One region of the Janthinobacterium sp. GW821-FHT03C10 genome, then DNA from elsewhere that is predicted to be linked to it. Evidence: predicted binding sites of a transcription regulator. Region 1 holds the regulator's gene; the other holds the start of a gene.
The links. Region 1 encodes LexA, which represses DNA repair genes until DNA is damaged. Its sites were predicted from a motif close to ACTGTATNNNNATACAGT; they were not measured.

Region 1 (5,133 bases):
GCCTACGGCCGCACGACGGAAGAAGTGTGCCGCGAAATCACGGCCGATTACCTGGTCTACCAGGATATCGGCGCCCTGAAGCAGGCGATCGCCGACGTCAACCCGGCCCTGGTCAACTTCGAGGCTTCGTGTTTCGACGGCGTCTACGTGACGGGCGACGTGTCGCAGGAATACCTGGACCGCCTGGAATATGCGCGCCACCATCCGAAGGCGGCGGCGCCCGAAGATACGCCGCGTTCCCAGCTGAACCTGAACCTGGCCACGACAGAAGCGTAATTATCTTGCCCGGCTAGCGCCGGGCTTTTTTTGCTCCGCGATCATGAACGATAAAAAAAACTACGGCTTTACCACCACCATCCTGCATAACGACCGCCGCAAGGGCATCGAGCACGGCTCCCTGCACAAGCCCGTGCACACTTCCGTCGCGTTCGGCTATGGCGATGCGCGCCAGCTCGCTTCCGTGTTCCAGGGCAAGGAGCCGGGCTTCCGCTATGGCCGCCAGGGCAACCCGACCGTGTCCGCGCTGGAAGACAAGGTCAACCAGATGGAAGATGGCGTGGCCACCCTGTGCTTCGCCACCGGCATGGGCGCCATCGGCGCCGTGGTGCAGTCGCTGCTGCGCGCGGGCGACCATGTGGTGTCGTCGGCCTTTTTGTTTGGCAACACCAACAGCCTGTGGCAAACGGTGACGGGGCAGGGCATCGATGTATCGTTCGTCGACGCCACCGAGGTGGCCAACGTGGCGGCCGCCATCACGCCGGCCACGCGCATCGTGTTCGTGGAAACCATCGCCAATCCGCGCACGCAGATCGCCGACCTGGCAAAGATCGGCGAGTTGTGCCGCGAGAAGGGCATCTTGTACATCGTCGACAACACCATGACGACGCCGTATCTGTTCCGCCCGAAAGCCGTGGGCGCGGGCCTGGTGGTCAATGCCTTGACGAAATCCATCGGCGGCCACGGCAATGCGCTGGGCGGCAGCTTGACGGACACGGGCGTGTTCGACTGGACGCAGTATCCGAACATCTTTGAGAACTACAAGAAGGCGGCGCCGGCGCAATGGGGTATCGCGCAAATCCGCGCCAAGGCCTTGCGCGACTTCGGCGCCTCGCTGGGGCCGGAAGCGGCGCACCATATCGCCGTCGGCGCGGAAACCATGGCCTTGCGCATGGACCGCACCTGCTCGAACGCCCTGGCCCTGGCCACCATGCTGGCCGCCGATCCGCGCGTGGCGGCCGTGCATTACCCGGGTCTGGCGTCGCACCCGCAGCATGCGCTGGCGAGCGACCTGTTCCGCAGCTATGGCTCCCTGTTCAGCTTTGAACTCAAGGATGGCATCGACTGCTTCGATTTCCTCAATCGTTTGAATTTGGCCATTCCCGCGAGCAACCTCGGCGACACGCGCACCCTGGTCATTCCCGTCGCCCACACGATCTTCTATGAGATGGGTGCCGAGCGGCGTGCCAGCATGGGTATCGCCGAATCGCTGATCCGCGTCTCCGTCGGCATCGAGGACGAGGTGGATCTGCTCGAGGATTTCCGCCAGGCACTCGATGTATAAGTCGCCGGATAAATGAAAAGGGCCGCAACAGTCATGCTGTTGCGGCCCTTTTTTCGTGCAGTCGTTTAATGCCAGCTGCGCATGAGTCCGACGGCCAGCCCTTCCAGGGCGAATTCATCTTCCGGCGATACGGTGATGACCTTGAAGTCGGGATTTTCCGGGAACAGTTCGATCACGGAACCCGTCTTCTTGTAGCGCTTGACGGTGACTTCGTCGCCGATGCGGGCGACGACGATCTGGCCGTTCTTGGCGCTGTCGACCTTCTTGACGGCCAGTAAATCGCCATCCATGATGCCGGCGTCGCGCATGGACCAGCCGCGCACCTTCAGCAGGAAGTCGGGCTTGGCCGAAAACAGGGCCGGGTCCACGTTGTAGCTCGCTTCCAGGTTTTCCTGTGCCAGGATGGGCGAGCCTGCCGCCACGCGGCCGATCAGGGGCAGCGACATCAGCAGCGCTGCCGGCACTTTCGATGGCAGGGCTTCAGCCGCCGCGCCGATCAGGCGGATGCCGCGCGAGGTGCCGGGCGAAATCTCGATGGCGCCCTTGCGGGCCAGGGCCTGCAAATGCTCTTCGGCCGCGTTGGCCGATTTGAAACCCAGTTCATTGGCGATTTCGGCACGGGTGGGAGGAAAGCCCGTGTTTTCAATCGCGTCCTTGATCAGGTTCAGGATTTGTTCTTGTCGTGCTGTCAGCTTGATCATGAGCGGTGGGTGCATACTGAAATGCTGTCTATATGAACAGACTGTATTTTTGTACAGTATCGCCCACTATGCAAGGGGATTTGCGTGTTTTCGGCGAATTTCGCAAGAAATACTTGTCCATGGGCGGAAAGCGCGTTCGCGCGCGGTCTTTTCGGGCGCTGGCGCAAGCAATGATTGAAACGTTTGCAAAAGGCGGTTATAATCTTCGGCTGACCTTCCCACACCCGTCTTGACGCCGGGGTGGGCGATTATCAATCCGACCTGAAGGAGTTTGCATGCGTCATTATGAAATAGTCTTTATCGTCCATCCGGACCAAAGCGAGCAAGTGCCCGCGATGATCGAACGCTACAAAGCCAGCGTAACCACCCGCGGCGGTTCGGTTCACCGCGTGGAAGATTGGGGCCGCCGCCAAATGGCTTACTCGATCCAAAAGCTGCCTAAAGCACACTACATCTGCCTGAACATCGAATGCGACAACGAGACCCTGGTCGAGTTGGAAACAGCATTCAAATTCAATGATGCCGTGTTGCGTCACCTGACCGTTAAAATGAAGAAAGCTGAAACAGCTCCTTCGCCGATGATGAAATCGGTACAACGCGAAGACGCGGCCAAAAGCCACCGCACCGAAGCACCAGCAGCCGCTCCAGCCGCAGCCGCTTAATTTTTGACCAGGATCGTGCGCTGAACCAGCTACAAGTCACCGCCATCATTGCCGAGCGCGAAATATTGCGCTATACCCCGGCAGGGCTGCCGATTGTGAATGCAGTATTGCAACACAGTTCGCAGCAGATGGAAGCAGGGATTGCCCGTTTGACCGAGTTTGATGTTGCCGCGCTAGCCGCTGGCGAAATTTCAGGCCGGTTCAGTCAGGCAAGCTTGGGCGGGGTGTATCAGTTCACGGGTTTCCTGGCCAGGAAGAGCCGCAACAGCAAGAGTTTGGTGTTTCACATCATTGATTTTAGTGCAGTCATTCCCGACTAGCGCATTTTAGATACAGGAGCCTGACATGGCATTCGGTAAAAAGTTCGACAAAAATAAGCTCAAGCTTAAAGAAAAACGCAAACAGCAAAACCCTTTGTTCAAACGTAAGAAGTTCTGCCGCTTCACGGCAGCTCACGTTGAGCAAGTCGACTACAAAGACGTCGACACGCTGAAAGACTTCGTCCAGGAAAACGGCAAGATCATGCCAGCACGCCTGACCGGTACCAAAGCGCACTACCAGCGCCAAGTCGACACCGCAATCAAGCGCGCTCGCTTCCTCGCGCTGCTGCCATACACCGATCTGCACCACGCTTAATCGGTCAGATATTCCTGGAGAAGAACTATGCAAATCATTCTGTTAGAAAAAGTTGTAAACGTCGGTAACCTCGGCGAAGTCGTCAAAGTCAAAGACGGTTACGCACGTAACTTCCTGATCCCGCAACGCCTGGCACGTCGTGCTACGGCAACCGCTGTGGCTGAATTCGAAGTCAAGCGCGCCGAACTGGAAAAAGCTGCTGCCGCCAAACTGGCCGCATCGCAAGCCCAGGGCGAAAAACTGAGCGGCCTGACCGTTCAAGTTGCTCAAAAAGCTGGCGTCGATGGCCGTCTGTTCGGTTCCGTCACCAACTTCGACATCGCTGAAGCGCTGACCAAGCAAGGTTTTGCTGTTGAAAAAGCACAAATCCGCATGCCTACCGGCCCGCTGAAGATCGTTGGCGAGCACAACGTTTCGGTTGCTCTGCACACCGACGTGGTCGTGGAAGTGGTGATCGCTGTCGTTCCAGACGCGAACGCGTAATCGTCTGCGGGCCTGGCCCGCAAGCGCTGCCGCACTATGAAAAGCCGGGTTCGCCCGGCTTTTTTGTGGCCTTTTTTTCGCTCATTTTCAGCCCTTTATTTTTGCCGGCACGCCGAAGCGGGTATAATTCGCGCCATGAACGCCCCCTCTGATCCGCAACTGGATTCCCTCCGTATTCCGCCGCATTCGATCGAAGCAGAACAATCCGTCATCGGTGGTCTGCTGCGCGACAATGCCGCCTATGACCGCATCGCCGACTTCATGCATGCGGAGGATTTCTATCGCTATGACCATCGCATCATCTTCGAGCAAATCGTCAAGATGGTTAACGCTTCCAAGCCAGCCGATGTCATTACTGTTTTTGAAACCCTGACCCAGCTCGGCAAGGCCGAGGACGTGGGCGGACTCGCTTACCTGAACGCCATGGCGCAGAACACGCCATCGGCCGCGAACATCCGGCGCTACGCCGAGATCGTGCGCGACCGCGGCGTGCTGCGTAAACTCATCACCGTCGCCGACGATATCTCCGGCACGGCCTTCAGCCCGCAAGGCAAGGAAGTCAAGCAGATGCTTGACGAGGCCGAATCGAAGATTTTCGCCATCGCCGAAGAAGGCGCGCGCGGCGCCCAGGGCTGGACCGCCATCCAGCCCCTGCTGACGCAGGTGGTCGAGCGCATCGACGAGCTGTACAGCCGCGACAACCAGAGTGAAATCACGGGCGTGCCCACCGGTTTCATCGACCTCGACCGCATGACCTCGGGTCTGCAGCCGGGCGACCTGGTGATCGTGGCGGGCCGTCCGTCGATGGGCAAGACGGCGTTTTCCGTCAACATCGGCGAGAACGTGGCCATCGACAGCGGCTTGCCCGTGGCCGTGTTCTCGATGGAGATGGGCGGCGCCCAGCTGGCCATGCGTATGCTCGGCTCCGTCGGACAGCTGGACCAGCACCGCCTGCGCACGGGCCGCCTGAACGACGAGGACTGGCCGCGCCTGACGAATGCGATCCAGAAGATGAACGACGCGCAGTTGTACATCGATGAAACGCCGGCGCTCAACTCGATCGAATTGCGCGCCCGCTCGCGCCGCCTGT
Region 2 (5,133 bases), 150 kb from region 1:
CAGTCCCGTGAAGTCGAAGCGCAGCACGGCGATGCCGTGTTCCGTCAAGCCTTGCGCGATGCGCCGCGCGGCCAGCACATCCTTGCCGCAGGTAAAGCAGTGGGCGAACAGCGCATAGGCGCGGATGGCGCCGTCGGGCGCGTCGAGCCGCGCCGCCAGCACATGGCCGTGGGCGCCGGGAAAATCTTGCCGGGTGGATTTCATTGTCTCAGATCAAAGCTGCCGCGCAGGGCGGCCGAAGGCGCATTGTAGCGCCGCCCGGCCGCCGCCGCAGTTGGCCAACCTTATCCGCGCTGCGGGATGTCGATCCCCTTGATGACGGCGGGACGGGCAAGGAACGCGTCCAGCGCGCGCCGCACGTTCGGGAAATTATCAAAACCGACCAGGTCGCCCGCGCCATAGAAACCCACGAGGCAGCGCACCCACGGGAAGATGGCGATGTCGGCAATCGTGTACTGACTGCCCATGATCCAGTCGCGGCCCTGCAGACGCTGTTCCAGCACGCCCAGCAGGCGCTTCGCTTCGCCCAGATAGCGCTCGAGCGGACGCTTGTCTTCGTATTCCTTGCCGGCGAATTTGTGGAAGAAACCCACCTGGCCGAACATGGGGCCGATACCGCCCATCTGGAACATCAGCCATTGGATGGTTTCGTAGCGCAGGCCCGCGTCCTGCGGCAGGAACTTGCCCGTCTTTTCGGCCAGGTACAGCAGGATGGCGCCCGACTCGAACAGGGCCAGCGGCTTGCCGTCAGGACCGTCCGGGTCGAGGATGGCGGGAATCTTGTTGTTCGGATTGAGGGACAGGAAGGCGGGCGACAGCTGGTCGTTCTGCTCGAAGCTGACCAGGTGCGGCTCGTACGCCAGGCCCAGCTCTTCCAGCAGGATCGAGACCTTGATGCCGTTCGGCGTCGGCAGCGAGTACAGCTGCAGGCGCTCGGGGTGCCGGGCAGGCCATTTTTGGGTGATGGGAAAATCGGAAAGCGGTGTCATGGATATCCTTCATTTCAATTAAAGACGCGGCGCAAGAAAGCAAGTATAGCCAAGCATGGCAGTTTCAGCAGGACAGCGCCTTCAGCCAAACAAGCCATGCAAAAACCAGCGCGGCGCGGCGTCTTCGCCGCTGCCGGCGATGCGTTCGCGGTAGACCCAGTAATGGGCGTGGTCGCGGCCTTCCGCAATAAAATAATCGCGCGCCTGCGACTGGCCCCACCAGCCCGCCTCGATGCGTTCGGCAACGGACACCATTTTCAGGGGCGAGCCATAGAAGGGCCGGTGCTCACGCATCAGGAGGGCGATGGGCTGGGCCAGCAGCCAGGCGGGACGGGGCATGCCGGGCAAGCCGGGCGGCAAGTCGGGCAGCGCGTTTTTTCCAGCCGGCTTGGTCGGCAGAGGCAGCCACCGGTTGGCCGCTTCGGGGCGGTAATCGGCGCGCGGCGCGGCCTGCAGGACATTGTCCATGCCCAGGCGCGCCACCAGCAATTCCAGCAAGCGCTGGCGCTCCTGCGGCGTGCCGCCCGGCTCGGGGAACAGGCTATCGCTGGGCGGCGCCATCGGCTGCACCTGCAGCGCTTCCAGGGTCAGGCCGATCACGGGCGCGTCCAGCGCCAGCTGCGCCAGGCGCTCCTTGAGCAGGCGCACCAGGTGCTCGTCGCGCCAGACGGCCTCGCCCAGCGCCAGGTCGATGACGGTGGGCGGGCGCGCCACCCTGCCCCGCTCGTGCGCCAGCAGCAGCTGTATGCGCTCGACGGCGAATTGCCGCGCGCACAGCCAGCCCGTCATCTGCTGCAGCAGGCGGCGCGCGCCGAACAGCAGCGCGTCGGCGTGCTCGACGCGGTCGAACAGTTCCAGGCTGGCGCGGAACGTGGGCGGCGCTTCGAGCCAGACGAACAGTTCCGTGCTGTGGCCATGCGCGTCGTCGAGCATGTCCAGCAAGGCCCCGCCGCAACGGCGCTGCAGGCCGGGCCGGGGCAAGTGGCGCAGCTGCCCCAGAGTGCGGCAGCCGATGCCCTCGAACCAGTCGAGCCAGGGGCGCGCGGGCGGCAGCAAGGCGCACGGCAGGCCGTCGAGGCGGCGCACCAGGCTGGCCATGCTCAAGGTCCGGCCCCGGCGCGTTCCAGCGCGCGCCAGCAGCCAGGCGCCGCGCGCCGTGGGGGCGCACGACAGCTGGGCCGTGTAGCCGAGTGCGCGCAAGCTGGCCGCGATGTGCCGGCACAGGGCGCGCACGCCGCCGAACAGGCGCAGGCTGGCGCCCGCGTCGACCAGCAGGGTCGCTTCCTCGCCCTGCGCCACCAGCGGCGAATATTGCAGCAACGCCAGCGCCACCGCCTGCAGGGCCTGCGCCTCCAGCTCGGGCAAGCGTTCGTGCAAACGCGCCTGCGGCGCCAGCATCAGCGCGCCTGCGCGGCGCATGCCCGGCCGGATGCCGGCCGCCCGCGCCAGCGGCGACAGGGCCATCACTTGCTCCTGCTCCAGCACCACGCCGAGGCTGTCAGCCGACCAGCGCGGGCAAAACACTTCGAGCGGGAGCCGGGGCAGGTACAGGCCGATCCAGAGTCGCATGGCGCAGCAATAAAGAAGGAGGTTGCAGGGGCAGGAACAACGGCGCGTCGCGCTGCGGTCCCCGGCGCTTGATGAAGCCGATCTCGATGCCGCCGGCGGCCGGGCGCAAGGACAGGCGCAGCGGCGCCGGCGACGCATCCTGCGCGCCGTGCAGCGGGCGCAGCATGCAGAACAGGGTGTTGCCCGACTGCGCCGCCAGGTGCAGGCGGCGCAGGCTGTCGGCGCGCACGTGCGATTGCCAGAACAGCAGGGCGCCGCACGTGCCGCTGCGCAAGATGTTTTCTGCCGCCCACAAGGCATCCTTGCTGCCGGCGCTTTTGAGCCACAGCAATTGCGACGGCGCCAGCCCCTGCGCGGCCAGGGCCAGCGCCTGCGGCGGATGGGGCGGCTGCAGCAGCACGATGGGCAAGCCCGGCAGCTGCGCCAGCGCGGGCGCCAGCAGCCGCAATTCGCCGCTGCCCGGCTGCTGCACCAGCAGATCGATGAGGCTGCCGCTGGGCCAGCCGCCGCCGGGCAGCTGCGCCGACAGGGCGGCAAAGCCCGTGTCCAGGCAGCGCGCGGCGCCCTGGCCCAGCTGCGATGCGCGCCATAAAGACGGGTGCAAGGCTTCCGGCGACGCCATCAATTGGGAATGTTGCATAATTGAATATGAAGATGAATACTGTATGCATATACAGTACTATCCAGCCCTGCTTTTGGCAAGGCTTATCTGCCAGATGGCGTGCCCGGGGCCGCTCCGCCATGTCCGAAAAACCCCGTTTCCCGCATCGATTGCTGTACCATAAGCACTCTCCTTACCGCTCGGCAATGCACCGGGCGGCTTCCTCCGTCCATAAGGAAACGCATTTGACCACCATCCAAATTATCAGCGCCATCGTCTTCGGCCTTGCGCTCATCCACACCTTCGCCGCCAAGTCGTTTGAGACATTATCGCGGCGCCACCCCCGCCATGCGGGCTTGCTGCACTTGCTGGGCGAAGTGGAAGTCGTGTTCGGCTTCTGGGCCTTCATCCTGATCATCATCATGGCCTTTGTCTCGGGCAGCGATGCGGCCATCGAGTATGCCGAGTCGCGCCATTACACGGAACCGCTGTTCGTCTTCGTCGTCATGGTCGTGGCCGCCTCGCGCCCCGTGCTGGACGCCGTGCAGCGCCTGTTGAAAGGCGTGGCGCGCGTGATGCCGCTGCGCACGGAACTGGCCCTCGTCTGGCTGGGCCTGGCGCTCGTGCCCCTGACGGGCTCCCTGATCACGGAACCGGCCGCCATGACCCTGGCAGCGCTGATGCTGGCGCCGCAAATCTTTCGTCCGGGCATCCCTGAATGGCTGAAATACGGCGCCTTGGGCGTGCTGTTCGTCAACGTTTCCATCGGCGGCACCCTCACCTCGTATGCGGCGCCGCCCGTGCTGATGGTGGCCACCACGTGGAACTGGGACAGCGCCTTCATGGCCACCCATTTCGGCTGGAAAGCCGCCATCGCCGTGCTGGTCAACGCCACGGGCGTGAGCATTTTGCTGCGCAAATATCTGCACAGCAACACCTCCGACATCAAGCCGAAGGCCGGCGAAGTCGAAGCGCCGAAAGTGCCGCTGGCCGTCAGCCTGGTGCACATGATCGTGCTGGCCGGCGTCGTGACCCTGGCGCACCATCCCGTGCTGTTCATCGGCCTGTTCCTGTTCTTCCTCGGCTTCGTGCAGGCGTATGAGCGCTATCAAAGCCCGCTGATCCTCAAGGAAGGTTTATTGGTCGGCTTCTTCCTCGGCGGCCTGGTGGTACTGGGCGGTATGCAGCAATGGTGGCTGCAGCCCATCGTTTCCAGCCTGAAACCGCTGGCCCTGTTCTTCGGCGCCCTGGGCTTGACGGCGATCACGGACAATGCAGCCCTCACTTACCTCGGTTCGCTGATCGTCGGCATGACGGACGAAGCGAAATACATGCTGATGGCGGGCGCCGTGGCCGGCGGCGGCCTGACCGTCATCGCCAATGCGCCGAACCCGGCCGGCGTGGCCCTGCTGCGCCGCGGCTTCAAGGATGAATCGATCGGCGCCGTCGGCCTGCTGGCGGGCGCCCTGCTGCCGACGGCCGTGGCGGGCCTGGCCTTCCTGGCCTTGTAAGCGGCATCACGGGGCGGCTGCCGGCCGCCCCTGTTCTCCCTCAGTTACCCCTCAGTTACCCTCATACACGAGGAAATGCAGCCGGTCATAGAACAGGCTGTAGGCATAGTCGAACGTGCCCACGCTGCGAAAACCCTTGTGCAGGTACACTTGCAGCGCTTCGCTTTTTTCCCACACCGTCAGGGTGATGCGCGCACAGCCCTTGCGGCTGGCCAGGTCGCGGATTTCATGGAACATTTGCCGGAACAGGCCCTGGCCCCGGTATTTCTCGTCGATGGCCAGGCTGCTGACGAAACAGTCGTCGGCGCGCGCATGCGCCAGCACGAAGGCGTCATACGCATCGTCGAGCGCCTTCATGTCATCGCGGTAATATGACACGGCGCCGCAGGCCTGGAACTCGTCCATCGTCGCGGCCGTGAAAAAGCCGATGAAGCGGTCATCCTCGTCATGCAGGCCGTGGATG

Region 2: the regulator LexA is predicted to act here: its motif matches at 3,219-3,236, upstream of imuA (translesion DNA synthesis-associated protein ImuA).

What each region holds. Positions count from the first base shown of each region.
Region 1 is NZ_JBWKUN010000007.1:14,036-19,168, reverse strand. Features, by position in the region: gene purF (amidophosphoribosyltransferase) at 1-276, shown strand, start outside; gene AC07VH_RS22135 (cystathionine gamma-synthase family protein) at 320-1,561, shown strand; gene lexA (transcriptional repressor LexA) at 1,627-2,262, opposite strand; gene rpsF (30S ribosomal protein S6) at 2,538-2,924, shown strand; gene priB (primosomal replication protein N) at 2,945-3,244, shown strand; gene rpsR (30S ribosomal protein S18) at 3,270-3,560, shown strand; gene rplI (50S ribosomal protein L9) at 3,588-4,043, shown strand; gene AC07VH_RS22105 (replicative DNA helicase) at 4,179-5,133, shown strand, end outside.
Region 2 is NZ_JBWKUN010000007.1:164,284-169,416, forward strand. Features, by position in the region: gene AC07VH_RS22725 (alpha/beta hydrolase family protein) at 1-204, opposite strand, end outside; gene AC07VH_RS22730 (glutathione S-transferase N-terminal domain-containing protein) at 285-989, opposite strand; gene AC07VH_RS22735 (Y-family DNA polymerase) at 1,071-2,558, opposite strand; gene imuA (translesion DNA synthesis-associated protein ImuA) at 2,488-3,198, opposite strand; gene AC07VH_RS22745 (putative Na+/H+ antiporter) at 3,405-4,670, shown strand; gene AC07VH_RS22750 (GNAT family N-acetyltransferase) at 4,722-5,133, opposite strand, start outside.